2 regions of the Vagococcus carniphilus genome follow, and region 2 is predicted to be linked to the other one. Evidence: a T-box and tRNA genes for the amino acid it is inferred to sense, from the RefSeq annotation. Region 2 holds a T-box; the other holds one or more tRNA genes.
What was found. The T-box of region 2 lies ahead of aspS (aspartate--tRNA ligase). A T-box ahead of a tRNA ligase gene usually reads a tRNA of that ligase, here a tRNA-Asp.
Positions count from the first base shown of each region.

Region 1 (6,567 bases), 300 kb from region 2:
TTATGGATTTTACCAGTATAATACAAGATACGCTCTGTTGTTGTAGTTTTACCCGCATCAACATGGGCCATGATACCGATATTACGAGTGTTTTCTAACGAAAATTCTCTTGCCATCTTAAAATATTTCTCCTCTCTTATTGTAGTTCGTAGTTATATACATTCACTTGCCAGTTAATTAGTATTAACTGGCTAAGAGGATTTTACCAACGGTAGTGAGCGAATGCTCTGTTGGCTTCAGCCATTTTATGGACATCTTCACGTTTTTTAACAGAAGCGCCTGAGTTGTTAGCTGCATCCATGATTTCTTTAGCTAAACGTTGTTCCATAGTATGCTCTCCGCGTAAACGAGAGTAATTTACTAACCAACGTAAGCCTAATGTTGAACGACGCTCTGGGCGAACTTCAACTGGTACTTGGTAGTTAGAACCACCAACACGGCGAGCTTTAACTTCAAGAACAGGCATAACATTTTCCATAGCTTGTTCGAAAACTTCTAATGGATCGTTCCCTGTAGATTCTTTAATAATATCAAATGCATCATAAATAATGCTTGAAGCAACACCACGCTTACCATCAATCATCACACGGTTGATTAAACGAGTAACTAATTTAGAATTATAAATCGGATCTGGTAAAACATCACGTTTTGTAACAGGACCTTTTCGAGGCATGTGTAACTCCTCCTTCCAAGAATTTTTTTATCATCAATTTAATTTGAATTATTTTTTAGGTTTTTTAGTTCCGTATTTAGAACGGCTTTGTTTACGATCTGTAACACCAGCAGTATCTAAAGCACCACGAACGATATGATAACGTACCCCAGGTAAGTCTTTCACACGTCCACCACGGATTAAAACAACACTATGCTCTTGCAAGTTATGTCCAATACCAGGAATGTAAGCTGTCACTTCAATTAAGTTTGACAAACGAACACGGGCATATTTACGTAACGCAGAGTTAGGTTTTTTAGGTGTCATAGTCCCAACACGTGTACAAACACCACGTTTTTGTGGAGAGTTCACATTTGTTTGAGATTTTTTGAAACTATTATAACTCTTTCCTAAAGCAGGAGAGTCAGATTTAGTCATTTTAGATTTACGAGACTTACGTACCAATTGATTAATTGTAGGCATGATAGTTCCTCCTTCCTTAAAACTTTTTATAGACCCACACATCCAGGTGGTTCTTTTTTTGATTTAAAAAATTAATGCAAGAATTCCTGCATTGACATTGCGCTCTTTTACAGTCAGCACGTCTCCATGAGACCTGTCCCAAGCACCTTTGTAACTATAGCACAAAAAAACAAAATTAGTCAATACCCTTTTTATATTTTTTTCTAAGTTTCTCCCTTTCTTTTTCGATTGGTTATGATTACAATTATCTTGATAACAAATATAATTTTGGAGGCTTAACATGAACTTAAAACAATTAGTTGGGATTGAATCTGCAAAGTACATTAAAGATGGAATGACGGTAGGTCTTGGAACTGGATCAACTGCTTACTTTATGGTTGAAGAAATCGGACGACGAATGAAAGAAGAAGGTCTAAATATTGTAGGGGTGACAACTTCACACGCTACAGAAGAACAAGCTCGCGCTTTAGGTATTCCTTTAAAAAGTATTGATGAGGTCGATCATGTAGATATTACAATTGATGGAGCAGACGAAATCTCTGCTGACTACCAAGGAACAAAGGGAGGCGGTGCTGCTCTTCTTTTTGAAAAAATAGTTGCAACTTATTCTAATGAAAACATTTGGATTGTAGACGAGTCAAAAATGGTTGAAAAGTTAGGTGCTTTCCCACTACCTGTTGAAGTTATTCCATATGGAAGCGATCAACTACTTAGACTATTTACTAAAAAAGAGTTAAATCCTAAAATCAGAACTACTGCCGATGGTAATCCTTTGCTAACTGACAGTAAAAATTATATTATTGACTTGTATTTAAAAGAAATAAATGATCCAAAAGAGCTAGCTACATGGCTTGACCACCAAGTTGGCGTTGTCGAACACGGCTTGTTCTTGGATATCACGACACGTGTCATCATAGGCACCTCTGAAAGTGGCGTTAAAACCATCGAAGTGTCTAGATAACCTAGAAAGGATGGATTACATGAAAAAATTAGTTTTTGTACGACATGGATTAAGTGAGTGGAATGCTCTTAATTTATTTACTGGATGGGAAGATGTCGATTTAAGTGACAAAGGAATTGAAGAAGCAAAAGAAGCTGGGAAAAAAATTAAACAAGCAAATATTTATTTTGATGTTGCCTACACGTCTTATTTAAAACGTGCTATCAAAACTTGCCATTTTGTTCTGGAAGAATCCAATCAACTTTGGATTCCTGAAATAAAATCTTGGCGATTAAATGAACGTCATTACGGAGCTCTCCAAGGATTGAATAAAAAGGAGACAGCTGATAAGTATGGAGCTGATCAAGTTCAACAATGGCGTCGCTCTTATGATACTTTACCTCCACTAATTAGTGAAGATGATCCAAAATCAGCAACAAAAGAACTTAAATACTCACATCTTGATAAAAGAAGTATTCCAGGAGGCGAAAATCTAAAAGTTACTTTAGAGAGGGCTCTCCCTTTTTGGGAAGACGAAATCGCTCCATCCTTGTTAAAAGGAGAAACAGTTCTTGTTGCAGCTCATGGAAATTCACTTAGAGCACTTGCTAAACATATTGAGGGAATTTCAGATGACGATATCATGGCTTTAGAAATTCCAACAGGACAACCTCTTGTTTACGAACTAAATGATGATCTATCTTTAATAAAAAAATATTATTTATAAGAAAAAGGAGACTATCCCTTAAACGGATAATCTCCTTTTTTTATCGACCAATAGTCCGACAATAAGACCTAGAATCGCAACGGTAATCCAACCCATTCCAATATTAAAGAATGGAACAAACTCTCTAGCAAAGCCTAGTAATGATGACACTATATTAGAATCCTTAATATTTTTAGGCAAACTATTTAACGCATCAAAAAACGAAGCAATCATTGTAAAATAAGTAACATATTGATAAATACTTTTTTTATCACCAATCCATTGACTACAAAGTCCCATTATGATTAAAGTCATTGCTAATGGATAAATAAACATCAAAACTGGAGTTGAAATTTGAATTATTTCATTCAAACCAACGTTAGCAATTAAAGCTGCCAACAAAATACAACCAACTGTGAAAAATGTATAAGATTTAGACGGATACAACTCATTAAAAGTTCTTCCAAAAGAAGTGCTTAATCCAATAGCTGTTTTTAAACAAGCAACAATAACTATTGCCGCTAGTAAGACACTACCAACAGTTCCCAAATAATGGTCTGCAATTTGGGCAAGAGTAATACCGCCATTTTTATTTAAGTTTAATGTGCCTAAACTCATTGTTCCAACAAATGAAAGTAGAGTGTAAATAATTCCCATTAGCACAATACCAAATAGTCCGGATTTAGTTGTCTCTTTCGCAACTAAAACGGGATCTTTAATCCCCAAAGCTTGAACATTTTCAATAATTATCATTCCAAAAGCAAGTGCTGCTAAAGCATCTAACGTATTATACCCATCTGTAAAACCTTTAAAAAAAGCTCCATTTGAATACGCCGGCTGGACAGCAGCAGATGAAACAGAACCCAGTGGTGATATAAACGCCATTGCCAATAAAATAAATAATAATAACAAAAATAATGGTGTTAAAAATTTCCCAATGTAGTCTAGAATTTTACTCGGTTTACGTGAAAAAAACCATACAATAATAAAGAAAACAGCACTAAAAAATAATAGATACATCTTCTGTTTAGACTCTGGTAAAAAAGGGGCTAGCGCAATTTCAAAAGAAGTGCTAGCTAAACGGGGCATCGCAAAAAAAGGCCCTATTACCAAATACAAAACACTAGTAAATATCATTCCATATTTTTTATTCACCTTGCTCGAAAGTTCACATAAATCCTTACTCATAGACAATCCGAACGCAATGATACCTAAAAATGGTAATCCAATTCCAGTAGTTAAAAATCCTAGATTTGCACTTACAATATTAGCTCCTGCTTCTTGTCCCATTTGAATAGGAAAAATCAAATTTCCTGCACCAAAAAATAAACCAAAAATAAGTGAACCAATGAAAAGACTTTCTTTTAATTCAAGTCGCTTTTTCATTCAACCAACACTCCTTTTTTCTTTAAATAAAAGAAAAAAAGCTTAAAATTGAATTAATCAATTTTAAGCTTTTTTATGACCCGTACGGGACTCGAACCCGTGTTACCGCCGTGAAAGGGCGGTGTCTTAACCGCTTGACCAACGGGCCTGATTAAAAAAATACTACTATGGAGAAGGAGGGATTTGAACCCTCGCGCCAGTTACCCGACCTACACCCTTAGCAGGGGCGCCTCTTCAGCCACTTGAGTACTTCTCCATCCTAAAAATTAATGGGCCTAAATGGACTCGAACCATCGACCTCACGCTTATCAGGCGTGCGCTCTAACCAGCTGAGCTATAGGCCCCTTTTCTTTTTAAGAAAAAGCGGGTGACGAGAATCGAACTCGCGACAACAGCTTGGAAGGCTGTAGTTTTACCACTAAACTACACCCGCGAGTGGTAAAAAAGTGGCGCAAGACAGAATCGAACTGCCGACACACGGAGCTTCAATCCGTTGCTCTACCAACTGAGCTACTGCGCCAAAAAAAACGGTCCCGACGGGATTTGAACCCGCGATCTCCTGCGTGACAGGCAGGCATGTTAACCCCTACACCACGGAACCTAATTGCGGAGGCAGGATTTGAACCTACGACCTTCGGGTTATGAGCCCGACGAGCTACCTGACTGCTCCACTCCGCGATATTATTATAAGGAGGATAAGGGATTCGAACCCTTGCGTGCTTTTACACACCTGACGGTTTTCAAGACCGTTCCCTTCAGCCGAACTTGGGTAATCCTCCAAAAAAAAACAATGACCCGTACGGGACTCGAACCCGTGTTACCGCCGTGAAAGGGCGGTGTCTTAACCGCTTGACCAACGGGCCTGATTAAAAAAATACTACTATGGAGAAGGAGGGATTTGAACCCTCGCGCCAGTTACCCGACCTACACCCTTAGCAGGGGCGCCTCTTCAGCCACTTGAGTACTTCTCCATCCTAAAAATTAATGGGCCTAAATGGACTCGAACCATCGACCTCACGCTTATCAGGCGTGCGCTCTAACCAGCTGAGCTATAGGCCCCTTTTCTTTTTAAGAAAAAGCGGGTGACGAGAATCGAACTCGCGACAACAGCTTGGAAGGCTGTAGTTTTACCACTAAACTACACCCGCGGTAAAATTAAAAACGGTCCCGACGGGATTTGAACCCGCGATCTCCTGCGTGACAGGCAGGCATGTTAACCCCTACACCACGGAACCTAATTGCGGAGGCAGGATTTGAACCTACGACCTTCGGGTTATGAGCCCGACGAGCTACCTAACTGCTCCACTCCGCGATATTATTATAAGGAGGATAAGGGATTCGAACCCTTGCGTGCTTTTACACACCTGACGGTTTTCAAGACCGTTCCCTTCAGCCGGACTTGGGTAATCCTCCAAATTATGATTTTTGTCTCCACAATGGACCTTGTAGGACTCGAACCTACGACCGCCCGGTTATGAGCCGGGAGCTCTAACCAACTGAGCTAAAGGTCCAAGTTCCGAATAAAAACAATCGCGGCGGAGGGGATCGAACCCCCGACCTCCCGGGTATGAACCGGACGCTCTAGCCAGCTGAGCTACACCGCGAAAATAATAATCGGGAAGACAGGATTCGAACCTGCGACCCCTTGGTCCCAAACCAAGTGCTCTACCAAGCTGAGCTACTTCCCGTATTATCTTTTAAACGCGCCCAAGAGGAGTCGAACCCCTAACCTTCTGATCCGTAGTCAGACACTCTATCCAATTGAGCTATGGGCGCTTAAATATATTTAACTATGCCGAGGACCGGAATCGAACCGGTACGGAGATCACTCTCCGCAGGATTTTAAGTCCTGTGCGTCTGCCAGTTCCGCCACCCCGGCTGGAACATAAAAGCGGAAGACGGGGTTCGAACCCGCGACCCCCACCTTGGCAAGGTGATGTTCTACCACTGAACTACTTCCGCTTAAAGAAGTGCCGGCTAAAGGACTTGAACCCTCGACCCTCTGATTACAAATCAGATGCTCTACCAACTGAGCTAAGCCGGCTTTTAAATTTTAAGTGCGGGTGAAGGGACTTGAACCCCCACGCCGTTAGGCGCTAGATCCTAAATCTAGTGCGTCTGCCAATTCCGCCACACCCGCATATAAAAATGACCCGTACTGGGCTCGAACCAGTGACCCTCTGATTAAAAGTCAGATGCTCTACCAACTGAGCTAACGAGTCTTTTTAGAATGGAGGTTAACGGGATCGAACCGCTGACCCCCTGCTTGTAAGGCAGGTGCTCTCCCAGCTGAGCTAAACCTCCAAAACGCATTTGCATGGCGACGTCCTACTCTCACAAAGGGAAACCCTTCACTACCCTCGGCGCTAAAAAGCTTAACTTCTGTGTTCGGCATGGGAA
Region 1 is NZ_CP060720.1:189,096-195,662, reverse strand. It holds gene fusA (elongation factor G) at 1-116, opposite strand, end outside; gene rpsG (30S ribosomal protein S7) at 203-673, opposite strand; gene rpsL (30S ribosomal protein S12) at 722-1,135, opposite strand; gene rpiA (ribose-5-phosphate isomerase RpiA) at 1,416-2,096, shown strand; gene gpmA (2,3-diphosphoglycerate-dependent phosphoglycerate mutase) at 2,116-2,802, shown strand; gene brnQ (branched-chain amino acid transport system II carrier protein) at 2,821-4,167, opposite strand; tRNA gene H9L18_RS01020 (tRNA-Glu) at 4,244-4,315, opposite strand; tRNA gene H9L18_RS01015 (tRNA-Ser) at 4,336-4,423, opposite strand; tRNA gene H9L18_RS01010 (tRNA-Ile) at 4,438-4,511, opposite strand; tRNA gene H9L18_RS01005 (tRNA-Gly) at 4,530-4,600, opposite strand; tRNA gene H9L18_RS01000 (tRNA-Phe) at 4,615-4,687, opposite strand; tRNA gene H9L18_RS00995 (tRNA-Asp) at 4,696-4,768, opposite strand; tRNA gene H9L18_RS00990 (tRNA-Met) at 4,772-4,845, opposite strand; tRNA gene H9L18_RS00985 (tRNA-Ser) at 4,857-4,946, opposite strand; tRNA gene H9L18_RS00980 (tRNA-Glu) at 4,959-5,030, opposite strand; tRNA gene H9L18_RS00975 (tRNA-Ser) at 5,051-5,138, opposite strand; tRNA gene H9L18_RS00970 (tRNA-Ile) at 5,153-5,226, opposite strand; tRNA gene H9L18_RS00965 (tRNA-Gly) at 5,245-5,315, opposite strand; tRNA gene H9L18_RS00960 (tRNA-Asp) at 5,330-5,402, opposite strand; tRNA gene H9L18_RS00955 (tRNA-Met) at 5,406-5,479, opposite strand; tRNA gene H9L18_RS00950 (tRNA-Ser) at 5,491-5,580, opposite strand; tRNA gene H9L18_RS00945 (tRNA-Ile) at 5,605-5,678, opposite strand; tRNA gene H9L18_RS00940 (tRNA-Met) at 5,698-5,771, opposite strand; tRNA gene H9L18_RS00935 (tRNA-Pro) at 5,782-5,855, opposite strand; tRNA gene H9L18_RS00930 (tRNA-Arg) at 5,870-5,943, opposite strand; tRNA gene H9L18_RS00925 (tRNA-Leu) at 5,961-6,046, opposite strand; tRNA gene H9L18_RS00920 (tRNA-Gly) at 6,058-6,129, opposite strand; tRNA gene H9L18_RS00915 (tRNA-Thr) at 6,139-6,211, opposite strand; tRNA gene H9L18_RS00910 (tRNA-Leu) at 6,226-6,307, opposite strand; tRNA gene H9L18_RS00905 (tRNA-Lys) at 6,317-6,389, opposite strand; tRNA gene H9L18_RS00900 (tRNA-Val) at 6,399-6,471, opposite strand; rRNA gene rrf (5S ribosomal RNA) at 6,483-6,567, opposite strand, start outside.
Region 1: it encodes a tRNA-Asp, which carries the amino acid that the T-box ahead of aspS (aspartate--tRNA ligase) is inferred to sense. The anticodon was not compared.

Region 2 (6,567 bases):
CAACAAAAGAAGATTTTGTTAAAGCGACACTTCAAGCTGTTGCGTATCAATCAAAAGATGTTATTGATGCCATGAAGGAAGATTCCGGTATTGAAATTCCGGTACTTAAAGTAGATGGAGGTGCAGCTAAAAATGATGCGTTGATGCAGTTCCAAGCAGATATTTTAGATACTAACGTAACGCGTGCACCTAACTTAGAAACAACAGCTTTAGGAGCAGCTTACTTAGCTGGTTTAGGTGTTGGGATTTGGAAAGACTTAGATGATTTAAGAGCCTTCCAAGGAGAAGGAGATACTTTCAATCCAAATATGTCAGCAGAAGAACGTGATGATTTATATGCTGGATGGAAAGAGGCTGTTAAAGCAACACAAATGTTTAAGCGTATTGGTAAAAAATAAAGGTTAGTTATTTCAAGACATATTAATCACTTGAAAAGGGGAATAAAAAATGAGCGGAGATAGTTTACAGATTTTTAGTGAGTTTTTAGGAACACTGATTTTAGTACTACTTGGTAACGGGGTAGTAGCTGCGGTATCATTAAATAAAAGTAAAGCTCAAAATGGCGGTTGGGTTGTTATTACATTAGGTTGGGGAGCAGCAGTTACCATTGCTGTTTACGTGTCATCCTTCATGGGACCAGCTCACTTAAACCCAGCAGTAACATTTGGTATGGCTGTTGCAGGTAATTTTGCATGGAACTTAGTGGTTCCTTTCATTATTGCTCAAATTGTAGGTGGTATTGTCGGAGCAATGCTTGTTTGGATTACGTACTTACCACATTGGGAAGCAACAAAAGATGAAGCAACTATTCTTGGGACATTCTCCACAGGTCCAGCTATAAGAAGTCTTGTTTCAAATACGGTCACAGAAATTATTGGAACGTTCGTTTTAGTATTTGCATTACTTGCATTCTCACAACATAAGTTTGCAGATGGTCTAAACCCTCTGGTTGTTGGTGTTTTAATCCTTTCTCTAGGACTTTCACTTGGAGGTCCAACAGGATATGCTATTAATCCAGCTAGGGACTTAGGTCCACGTATTGCCCATCAAATTTTACCAATTAAAAACAAAGGTGGCTCTGATTGGGGCTATTCTTGGGTACCAGTTGTTGGTCCAATGATTGGTGGTTTACTTGCGGCTTTACTATGGGGACTTATTCCAGTTTAAAAAATAAAAAAATAAAGGTAAAGCTCAAAAATGGCTTTACCTTTATTTTTTTTTGTTTAGTTCAAGGAAATAGTTAGTACTACCTTCATAGATAGCTTCTGCTACTTTTTTATGGTATTTCTTATTTTGAGCATAGGCTGCGTCAGTATCATTATTGATATAGCCTAATTCAAGTAAAATAGCAGGTTTTTCGTTTTCTCTTAGTACCTGATAGTCTTGTGTGCCGAATCCTCTATTTTCAAGAGGTAGAATAGCAGCTATTTGATCATTTACTGCCTGAGCTAACTGTCTACCATTTTTATTACGGTAGAATGTTGTTGTTCCTGATCCTTCATTTGGATTACCAGTTGAGTCATAGTGCATACTAATAAAAATATCGGCAGGACTTTCATTACTAATTCGTGCAATTTTTGATAAAGATACAAAATCATCTTTAGAACGAGTCATTAAGACGCTATAACCTTGAGCCTCAAGTTTATCTTTAACGACTTTAGCTGTTTGAAGGGTTAAATTTTTCTCAAATACTTTCCCATCATTTGTTTGTGCCCCAGGGTCATTACCACCGTGGCCTGGATCTAACATAATCACATGTTCTGGTAGAGGTTCCCTAGGTCGTTTTTCTTTTTGGCTAATTTTATTGTTAGTTATTTCCCAGCTTCTCATATAACCTGTTTTTCCTGAATCTGTACGAACTTGATACCAGTAATCACTGACTTCTTTCAAAACTATTTTTTCAGCATAATCTAAAGTATCAGTTATTTGACTTGACTCAGATTGCTTAGAATACAAAGGCGCATTATCTAGAGCAACTTGGAGTGTGTCATCAACTTCAAATTTAGGTTGTTGGTTTTTTCTGATATCAATAGTATCTGTTGGGACCCATCCATAATTGCCATCGACAAAAATTCGACACCATCCGTTTAATTCTAGAGTGACAAAGACTTTTTGCTTCCTCTTTAATGTGTCTATGGTTTTACTGTTTTCACTGTTTGATTTTTTTAATTCTGTATTTCGCTGTGTGATAACAGCAGGTAAATAGGTATATGGACCTGAAGTGCCATCAAAAATAAGCCATTCTGGTACCCATCCTTCCGTTTTTTCAGAAGTTTGTATTTTATACCAGCCTTTTTTCTTTTCCTTAATAGTTACTCTGTCTTCCCTATGAACTTGGGTTAGAACAGGAGATGTTGCATTTGGCTTTTCTCTAACATTTAATGCAATTGTTTGAACATCTACAATTTGATTTGTTCCATGCATAAAATAGAAACCAGCGATGACTAAACCGACTATTATAAGGTTAAACACTAAAAGCTTAATTGTATTTTTACTTGTGTCTGAATTTCTCACTTCTCTATACTCCAGTACTGTATTTTATTGTAGTAAGGACAATTATAACAAAAAATAGAAAATAAGAGTAGTGAGGATATTTTAATCTAAAATACCTTGACTTTTAAGGGTATTTCTAGTAATTTTTAGGTATAATATCAATGAAAGAGAAAGTACTTTTTGCTTAAAGAGAAGACTAAAAAGGTGAGATTAGTCTAATAAAAAGGAAAGACACTCTGGAGATGAATGACTAAAATCATTCCGTTACGAGCGTTAATCGATAGTTAAGAGGAGAGACGGTATAGTTTCTCAAATCTAGGTGGTACCACGTGTGAGTCATCATTCGTCCTTGTTTATTTAAACAAGGGCTTTTTTTGTCAGCTGAAAAAAATTAAAGGAGTAGAAGAGATGGAAAAAAGAACAAGCTATTGCGGATTAATATCTAAAGAGCATTTGAACCAAGAAGTAACAGTAAAAGGATGGGTTCAAAAACGCCGAGATTTAGGTGGTTTAATCTTTATTGATTTACGTGATAGAGAAGGCATTGTCCAAGTTGTATTTAATCCTGAAACCTCTAAAGAGGCTTTAGAGGTTGCGGATAAATGCCGTAGTGAATACGTTATTGGTGTAACAGGAACGGTTGTAAAACGAGAAAGTGCTATTAACCCTAAAATGAAAACGGGTGAGTTTGAAATTATCGCTAGTGACATTGTTATCTACAATGAAGCCAAAACACCACCGTTTGTAATTGATGATAATCAAACAGTGAATGAAGACACCCGAATGAAATATCGTTTTATGGATATTAGACGCCCTGAAATGTTTGCTAATTTAAAATTACGTCATGATACAAGCAAAGTCATTCGTAATTATTTGAATGATAATGGCTTTATGGATATCGAAACACCTTATTTAAATAAATCAACTCCAGAAGGGGCACGTGATTATTTAGTTCCGTCACGAGTTCATGAAGGGCATTTTTATGCATTACCTCAATCACCACAAACAACCAAACAATTGCTGATGGGGGCTGGAATTGACAAATATTACCAAGTCGTTCGTTGTTTTAGAGATGAAGATTTACGTGGAGATCGTCAACCAGAATTTACCCAAGTCGATATTGAGACAAGCTTTTTAACAGCTGAGGAAATTCAAACTTATACAGAAGAAATGTTAGCAAAAGTGATGAGAGAAGTCATGAATCAAGAGATTACATTACCATTTCCTCGTATGACTTATGATGACGCAATGGCACGCTACGGTGTAGATAAACCAGATACGCGTTTTGCAATGGAATTAATTGAAATGAAAGATGCTGTATCTGATATTGAATTTAAAGTTTTCCAATCAACACTTGAAAACGGTGGAGCAGTCAAAGCTTTAAATGCTAAAGGAGCTGCTAGCAAATATTCAAGAAAAGACATGGATAATTTAGGTCAATGGTTATCTCAATTTGGTGCAAAAGGATTAGCCTGGGTTAAGGTTGAAGAAGATGGACTGAAAGGACCGATTGCTAAATTCTTAGTGGAAAAACAAGAAGAAATCATTCAAGCAACTGCCGCTGAGGTGGGTGACTTACTAATGTTTGTTGCAGACAAAAAAGAAGTTGTTGCTGCCTCATTAGGTGCTTTAAGAAATCGATTAGGAAAAGAATTAGAGTTAATAGATGAAGACACATTTAACTTCTTATGGGTTGTTGATTGGCCGTTATTAGAGTATGACGAAGAAGCAGGACGTTATGCAGCAGCTCATCATCCATTTACAATGCCAAAAGCAAGTGATGTAGAGCTCTTAAAAACAGCTCCAGAAAAAGTTTACGCAGAAGCATATGACGTTGTTTTAAATGGTTATGAACTAGGAGGAGGTTCTTTAAGAATTTATCAACGTGACGTGCAAGAAGATATGTTTAAAGCGTTAGGTTTTACAAAAGAATCAGCTCAAGAGCAATTTGGCTTTTTATTAGACGCATTAGAGTATGGTTTTCCACCACATGGCGGCATTGCTCTAGGATTAGATCGTTTGATTATGCTGTTAGCGAAAAAAGATAATATTCGTGAAGTGATTGCCTTCCCTAAAAATAATCGTGCAGTTGATTTAATGACTGATGCTCCAGGTCTTGTGTCAAAAGCTCAAATGGAAGAGTTACATTTGAATATTGTCACGGATAAAAAATAAATTGGATGTTGTGTGATTACAGATTTTCTTTTACTTGAAGGAGTTTAAAGATGACATGTTAAAATTAAAAACAGTTAAAGAACAGTTTATTGAGAATGGGTATATGGAAAGAATATCAATGGCTGTCATCAATGGGATGTTGCAAGCTATCGCCTTAAACTTATTTTGGCAACCAGGCCATATTTATGCAAGTGGTGTAACAGGTTTAGGACAAATTATTGTGACATTATCTGAGGATATTGGAAGTGTTCAGTTACCAATGTCTGTTGTGCTTTATGCATTAAATATTCCGTTATTTATTTTGGCTTGGTTCAAAATTAGTAAAAAATTTACCGTCTTTACAATGTTTTCAGTTTTTATGACGTCGTTTTTTATTCAAATAGTACCGGTGACAACTTTATCAAAAGATCCTATCATTTGTGCTATATTTGGTGGGGGAATTTGTGGGTTAGGTGTTGGTCTTGCTTTAAGGGCAGGGTTGTCTTCTGGTGGATTAGATATTGTTAGTGTAACAATTCGTAAAATGACTGGTCGTAATGTGGGGTCTTTAAATATTATTTTTAATGCATGCATTATTATGACATCAGGTTTTCTATTTGGTTGGCCGTACGCTTTTTATAGTGCTTTTTCAATTTTTGTAAATGGAAAAGTAGTAGATATGGTATTTACCAAGCAGAAAAAAATGCAAATTATGATTATAACGACTAAACCAGAAGCTGTTATATGCGAAGTGCAAAAAAGAATTCGTCGAGGAATTACGATTGTTAATAATGCAGAAGGAGCTTTCAATCACAATGAGTTAACTATTTTGATTACAATCATCACACGTGATCAAATTCCAATTTTACAAAATGCTATGCGTGATTCTGATCCTAAAGCATTTGTTAGTATATCCGAGAATGTAACTATTATGGGGAATTTTTATGAACCGTTAGATTAAAAAAAAGTTGTGACTTAATTGTCGCAACTTTTTTTATGTTAGAATGAAGACAAAAGGAGTGGTAGTAATGTTTGTTGAATATGGTAAATTAAGTACTAAACTTTATGAAATGACTAAACCAGTGGGATTTTCAATAGATGGGGATCTTGAATATTACTATGATAAATTGAAGAATTGCTCGGGGACGATTCTAGAAGCAGGAGTAGGAACTGGAAGAATGATGATTCCGTTTTTACAAAAGGGTTTAGCAATCGAGGGTGTTGATTTATCAAAAGAAATGTTAGAGCAGTGCGAGATTAATATGGCTAAAGCTGATGTGACAGGTATCCTTTATCAAGAAGATTTAACGAAATTAAATCTTAATAAGCAATACGAAGCGATTATGATGCCAACGGGTAGTTTTTGTTTGTTACCAAGAGAAATTATCCAAGACGTATTGGTATCATTTTTTAAGCATCTAAAAGAGTCAGGTCAATTATTAATTGATATTGAACTACCAATGTGGTTTAAATCAGATGAAATCAGTGTCGCAAATTATCCGCTATCTGAAGATGAGGGACTATTATTTACGAGTACGGCAAAAGAAATAGATTGGCAAGAACAAAAAGTTTCTTATATTCATCGTTACGAATTTGTTGAAAAAGGAATAGTTAAAGAGACAGAATTATCTCATTTTACGTTGTACTGGTACGGCATAAAAGAATTTGAAGAAATGTTACTAAAAACTGGTTTTTCTGAGATATCTTATGAGATAGGTTACGGAAAAAATCCTCAAGCTTCTTTAATTACGTTCTGTGCAAAAAAATAAAAGTCTGCTTAAATGCAGGCTTTATTTTTTTGAAAAGTTTTCTAAGTAATATTCTTTTTGTTTTCTACTTAATTGTTTAAAAGCATATTCTGCTTTCATTGCCTCGCTCTTAGTTTCAAAGACTTCGTGATGAATTATTGTAGCAGGTCGA
Region 2 is NZ_CP060720.1:486,944-493,510, forward strand. It holds gene glpK (glycerol kinase GlpK) at 1-398, shown strand, start outside; gene H9L18_RS02555 (MIP/aquaporin family protein) at 448-1,167, shown strand; gene H9L18_RS02560 (N-acetylmuramoyl-L-alanine amidase family protein) at 1,210-2,514, opposite strand; T-box leader at 2,646-2,847, shown strand; gene aspS (aspartate--tRNA ligase) at 2,902-4,668, shown strand; gene H9L18_RS02570 (YitT family protein) at 4,724-5,608, shown strand; gene H9L18_RS02575 (class I SAM-dependent methyltransferase) at 5,676-6,416, shown strand; gene H9L18_RS02580 (GIY-YIG nuclease family protein) at 6,438-6,567, opposite strand, start outside.